DNA from 2 places in the Agarivorans sp. QJM3NY_29 genome. Region 2 is predicted to be linked to the other one. Evidence: predicted binding sites of a transcription regulator. Region 2 holds the regulator's gene; the other holds the start of a gene.
What was found. The regulator LexA, encoded in region 2, represses DNA repair genes until DNA is damaged. The targets are predictions, from matches to a motif close to TACTGTATNNNNATACAGTA.
Positions count from the first base shown of each region.

Region 1 (3,433 bases), 1.4 Mb from region 2:
CACCAGAAAATGGAGTTTTTGACCATTTTATATTTTCGTTCATACGAGGGCATATCATATATTTTCCTTACATAATTATTAGTGGATATAAGAGGATGGTAAGACAGAAAAAATTCCTAGAATTTATAAAATTTGATTGCCTTTGAAGGCTTTGTAAGTTAACGCTGAATTCTAACGAACCCCTCAGAATTTCTAGTAAATTCAATATATTAGACGCACACCCGTTGTTTGATCTAATTAATTTCGTCAAAACAAATTCTATCTAAACCTACACGGAGGCAGTCAGGATGCGCGAAATTCAAATCCTACACCAAATGCTTATTGAGCTAGGTCGGAATAGTGTGGTAACTCGATACAGCAGCCAACAAACGATGAGGCATTAGAGCAATCTGTCGGTTCGGTCCACAACCAGATGTAAGCACTGACAGGCTAAGTGCTGAGGAATCCACTTAATCACTAAAAGGCAAGCTCAACTGTGCCGACTCTGTTTGCTGCTCGTAAGCTAAACCAATATGTAAGCCAACTAAACGCACCGCTTTGCCCTTACCGCGCGCAAAGGCTTGATGAAACAGCTCCACTAAGGTTGATTCATCAATCTGTTGGCACTGCTGCTCCTTGGTAGTTTGCTGAAAATCGGCGAATTTTACTTTTACCCCTAACTTATTCATCTTAGCCTGTCGTAAATGTTGCTCGCTACGCCGCCGTAACTCGGGTAACAAAGCCAGTAAACGCTCAACTACTAAGCTTTTATCTCGCTCATCTTGGGCAAAAGTTCGTTCTACCGCCACCGACTTACGTTTACGGTCATTACTTACGGCTCGCTCATCGATCCCTTGACAACGCAACCATAACATCTCACCAAACTTACCAAATAAAGTCTGCAGTTTATCGCGTTTGGCACGACGAATATCTCCGCCAGTATATAAGCCATGGTGATGCAGCTTTTCAATACTCACCTTACCAACACCCGATATTTTCTCTAGGGCGAGTGTTTCAATAAATGCCGAAATCTGCTCGGGTTTAATCACATATAGTCCGTTAGGCTTATTCAGGTCGGACGCAATTTTTGCCAAAAATTTGACCGGCGCTACACCAGCCGAAGCGGTTAATCCGGTGCAGTTATAGATATCTTGGCGAATTTGCTCAGCAATTAGAGTCGCCGAACCATGACAAGCCTCACACGCACTCACATCAAGATAAGCTTCATCGAGGGATAAAGGTTCGATCACTTGAGTATAAGTGGCAAAAATAGCCTGTACTTGCCGGCTGACCTCTCGGTACAAACTCAGCCGCGGCGGCACTAAAACCAATTGGGGACACAGTTGTAGCGCTCTATGGGTTGGCATTGCAGAGCGAATACCATATTGACGGGCCAGATAATTACAGGTTGTTAATACGCCTCGACCGCTACTCAAGCCACCTACGGCTAAAGGAAGGTTCGCGAATTCGGGTTGCTCACGCATTTCTACCGCAGCATAGAAACAATCCATATCCACATGAATGATTTTACGATTCATTAAAGTCATAAGTAAGCAAATACGCCACAACAACTGTATATAAAAACAGTATAGTTATGCGTTTACCAAATACAAGCCTTTCCTCATAAGAAATCGCTCATCAGGGTAATTTGAGCTAGCCTCGATGCACCACCTTAAGTAAGATTAAAATTATGAGCAAAGAATAATAAGGCATTATTGTGAGTCAAGCGCAGATCAGCCAGTTAAGCATTTACCCCATAAAATCAACCTTAGGGATTGATTTAAATCACGCTTACGTAGAAGAACATGGCCTAGCATTCGACCGACGTTTTGTGGTTTGCTTACCCGATGGCAAACAACTAACCGCCAGAACTCACCCCAAGTTAGCGCAAATCCACAGTGTTTTACGGCCTGAAGGCTTATATCTGGAAGCTCCTAACATGGCAGGGGTAAACATTAAATACACCGATTTTTCAGATCATTATATTCCAGTAAAGCTTTGGCAGGATACGGTTCAAGCACAACATTGCCATAACGATTACGATCATTGGTTTAGCCAATATTTAGGGGAAAACTGCCACCTAGTATTTTTTGGGGAACAATCTCAGCGTATGGTCAAAAAGCGGGATAGTCAGGTCGCGTTCGCCGACGCCTATCCCCTATTGTTAGTGTCTGAAGCCTCATTAGAAGATCTCAATTCACGCAGCCCAACGCAACACAATATGGCTCAATTTAGACCCAACCTAGTGGTCACAAACACTGCTGCATTTGCCGAAGATGGCTGGAAACGTTTTCGTATTGGAGAAGTGGAATTTGAGGTGCAAAACCCTTGTTCGCGCTGTATTTTTACAACCCTCGATCAAGCCCGTGGAGAGTTTCATCCGCAAAAAGAACCACTATCAACACTCGCTAAGTATCGTAAGGGTAACGATGGAAACGTTTATTTTGGACAAAATGTGGTGGCACTCAATCATGGTAAGATCAGTCTGTATGACACCATAGAAGTACTAGAAACCAAGACGCCAGAACATTATCCCGAGCAAATCAAAAAAACACAATCCAGCCCAACAGTGACTACAAATTGGCAAGCGGGACAAAGCCGCTTACTCAAGTGTATTGCAATACGCGAAGAAACTCATGATGTAAAAACTTTCATTTTGGAGGCTCCAGAGGGCAACATCTGCCATTATCAAGCAGGCCAATATATAGGCATTGAGCTGGAGATAGACGGCAGCCCAGTACACCGAAATTATACGCTGTCGAGTTCTCCTAGTCGCCCCTTAAGCTTAGCAATAACCGTTAAGCGGGTTTCCAACGGACTGGCATCAAATTGGTTACATGACAACTTGAAGCCAGGTATGCAACTCAAAGCCTTAGCCCCTACGGGCGACTTTCATTTACCCGCCAGCCCAAGCAACAAATTATTACTGCTGTCAGCTGGCAGCGGCATCACCCCGATGCTGTCGATGCTGCGCTACCTGAGTGACATCAACAGCCAGCTAGATGTGGTGTTCCTACACAGTGCACATAGCGAACAAGATCTGATCGCTCGAGCCGAACTAGAAGTGCTCGCTCAACAAATGCCACACTGCAGTATTCGTTATAGTTTAAGCCAATCCGTTCAAGGCACTTGGCAAGGCTATCAGGGCAGACTCAATCGCGGGATGTTACTCGATATTGAAGATTTAGAACTACGCTCGGTATTTGTCTGTGGTCCACAGGGCTTTATGGACAGCGCAAAACAGCAGTTGCTCGCCTTAGGGGTGCATCCCGACGATTATTTGTCTGAAAGCTTTGGCCACCAGATCAGCGACTCGGTGGTGAGTAAGAACATTAATATTCTGTTTGATAGTTGGGATAGTCACGTTCAAGGTAATAATCAACAAAGTATCTTAGAACAAGCGGAACAGGCCGGGCTAAATTTGAACTATTCCTGCCGCGGTGGATTTTGTGGT
Region 1 covers NZ_CP194036.2:3,142,742-3,146,174, forward strand. Annotated here, with positions in the region: gene ACRRS0_RS14245 (cupin domain-containing protein) at 1-43, opposite strand, end outside; gene dinB (DNA polymerase IV) at 450-1,517, opposite strand; gene ACRRS0_RS14255 (MOSC N-terminal beta barrel domain-containing protein) at 1,697-3,433, shown strand, end outside.
Region 1: the regulator LexA is predicted to act here: its motif matches at 1,549-1,568, upstream of dinB (DNA polymerase IV).

Region 2 (3,433 bases):
CGTCCTGTGGTATTAAACGTACTTTAATTTAAACAACGCATATAATCGGGTAGCCGGAGGTGTCTAACCTCCAGCCCCCACAACACCCTGCATGCGGCTCCGCACAGGGCGTTTCCTGAAAACGGTTAAAATACAACGGCCGATTAGCTCCTTTGCATTCCAATGATGGCTTCTGTTTTTTGCGCCATGACTCCTCAGTCCGGTCGGATACGGAGACAATGAGCTGCACAGGCTCCTCATTGATTTTCAGGTTCAGGCCTTCACCATGTCCCAACCATTACGATGGGCGTTGGGCTACTATGCCGTCTGCTGACTTCTGCTTAATCACCGTTTGAGTTACCCCAAATAGCGCTATCGTTGTTCATCGTATTTGCTCACTTAAGTTGATGAGACTTAAGTGCCAGGCCTGTTTGAGCTAGCGGCCAAGCTAGTGAGTTTAACGATCGCCTGTTAAGCAGATCTCCCCAGATAAGAACATGTACTGTCTCTGCACTGCTGCATCATTTACGGTGGCCGTTAGATCACATGGCTTCGTTGTCTTGTGCCAACTCGCCTCCAGCCTACGCCTCATATGATGTTCTTGTTCATCAGCTCGCAGATTTGCGTCCGGCTTCCTTCAGACATTCCCTCGCGGCAATGCCCTTGCCATTCGCTAGTAGTTAGCGTTTAATAATCAAAATATTATTAAACGGTGACCTTCCTACAGAGGACTTTCACCTCATTAGTTCATGCCCATGCTGGGCGTACACAAAAAGCTGCACCTGACATCTTTTGCTACGCTCAATTGTGTATGTCGTGTAGCTCCATTTTGCAAAATTGCTCTCCGCAAAAACTGCAGGTGAGCTTGGCGTTACCTTCCCATACTTTAACTAATCCGTTATATCCTAATTTAGTAATGTAACTGACAAACTTATGTCCAAAAATGAGTTGGCTAGACTTTTCGTATCCTTCTTTATCCCAACCTCTGCTTATTTGTGATGGCGTCACAAAATATCGGGTGTAGTTTCAAAGTAGCGGTAAGAGTTCCAATGAAACTGAAACCTACACTTAAGCTGTTGATTCGAGATAAAACCTTGCTTCATTAATCATGCTGTATATACTAACAGTGTGCTGTATAAACTTACAGGTAGATTATGAAACCCTTAACGCCCCGTCAAACCGAAGTGTTTGAATTGATCCGTCGTAACATTCAAGACACAGGCATGCCGCCAACTCGCGCTGAAATCGCCAAAGAGCTGGGCTTTCGCTCGGCCAATGCTGCCGAAGAACATTTACGCGCCTTAGCTAAAAAAGGGGTGATTGAGATGATCCCCGGCGCTTCGCGCGGGATCCGTATTAGCGAAGACCATTTACCTGCTAATGCCGCGAATGACGAGCCAGAAGAAATCGGCTTGCCGCTGATTGGACAAGTGGCCGCAGGTGCCCCTATTTTGGCACAACAACATGTTGAGTCGCACTATGCGGTCGATGCTAATTTGTTTCATCCGCATGCCGATTATTTATTGCGGGTGCAGGGCATGAGCATGAAAGACATCGGAATTATGGATGGCGATTTATTAGCGGTGCATAAAACCAACGATGTGCATAATGGTCAGGTGGTGGTGGCGCGCTTAGACGATGAAGTCACTGTGAAGCGCTTTCAACGTGACGGGAAAATGGTCTACCTTCATCCCGAGAACGAAGCACTTTCAACTATCGAAGTTGATTTAGAGTATCAAAGTGTTGATATTGAAGGTTTAGCGGTGGGGATCATCCGTACCGCAGACTGGATGTAGTTACTCCCTAAAACTAAGTTCCCTTCTTTTTAAAGCCCAAATTATAGCAATTTGGGCTTTTGTCGTTTACTTCACAGCTTTTATTTTAAATGTCTATATTTATAACATTATCTTTACAATTATTTAACTAAGCGTCTATTTTATAAGCAGTAAGGTATTTTAATTGCGAAGCCTTGCTGCTTTGGGAAGGGAGTTTTCCCTTATTTTGCGGCCACTTTATTATTGTAAGCAGCGATGTTTGCAGTGAAGTGACCGGCCTTGGCTACGAGCAAAGGAGAGCGCTGTGGGCCGATGGATACCGCTAGTATTGCTGGCATGTTGGGTGAATCAAGCATGGGCGCAACAAACGATGTCGTTCAATTTACGCCCTGGTGTCACCGCCATTAGTGAGCAGGTTTACGGCTTGCACATGACTATTTTTTATATATGTTGTGTCATTGGGCTGGTGGTGTTTGGGGTGATGTTCTGGGCGATTTTTCATCATCGAAAGTCCAAGGGAGCCGTTGCCGCACAATTTCATGAGAGCACCAAAGTTGAAATTGTCTGGACGATAATTCCCTTCATCATTTTAATCGGCATGGCGATTCCTGCCACAAAAACCTTATTAGCGATGGAAGATCCTTCCGATGCCGATCTCACTATTCAAGTCACTGGTTCGCAGTGGAAGTGGCACTACCGCTATTTTGATCATGAGCTGGAATACTACAGCGTGTTGGCCTCGGATATGAAGCAAGTACAGGGCAAGCTTGCTAAGCGCGATAACTACTTATTGGAAGTAGATCATCCACTGGTGCTGCCAGTCGGCAAGAAGGTTCGTTTTTTAATGACTTCGGAGGATGTGATCCACTCCTGGTGGGTACCCGACTTTGCGGTCAAAAAAGATGCTAATCCGGGTTTTATTAACGAGGCCTGGACCAAAATTGACCAGCCGGGGATTTACCGCGGCCAATGTGCCGAACTTTGCGGTAAAGACCACGGCTTTATGCCGATTGTGGTGATTGCCAAACCTCAGGAGGAGTACCTTGCTTGGTTGGCTCAGGCCGAAGCCGCTTATGTAGAGAAGCAGCAACAAGAGTTGGCCATGGTGGCGTTGACCATGGATAACGAGGAGCTGATGTCCTTAGGCAAAAGCGTTTATGAGAAGACTTGCGCCGCCTGCCACCAAGCCAATGGAGAAGGCCTGCCAGGGGTATTCCCAGCCTTAAAAGGCAGCCCAGTTGCGACCGGTGATGTGAACCAACATATCGACATGGTGGTGCATGGGGTGGCAGGAACCGCGATGCAGGCCTTTGGTAAGCAACTCGGTCTGAAAGAATTAGCGGCAGTTATTAGCTACGAGCGGAATGCTTGGGGGAATGATACGGGCGATATGGTGCAGGCTAAGGATGTCGCGGCAGTACAAGACGCGGCCAAGTAGCCATGGTTGGATAAATCGATTGGTGATAGCGGAACGACTAAGGACGTTGCCATGTTCAAGTACGACACGACGCGGCGCAATAGGCAATAGAAGGGAGAGTTAGATGAGCGCGACCACGGAGCTTAACCCGCAACAGGTAGAACATCACCACGCACCGCGTGGCCTATTGCGCTGGGTATTAACCACCAACCACAAAGACATTGGCTCAATGTATTTGTGGTTTAGCTTTGCCATGTTTATT
Region 2 covers NZ_CP194036.2:4,497,451-4,500,883, reverse strand. Annotated here, with positions in the region: gene ACRRS0_RS20480 (hypothetical protein) at 1-27, shown strand, start outside; gene lexA (transcriptional repressor LexA) at 1,134-1,775, shown strand; gene coxB (cytochrome c oxidase subunit II) at 2,125-3,192, shown strand; gene ctaD (cytochrome c oxidase subunit I) at 3,296-3,433, shown strand, end outside.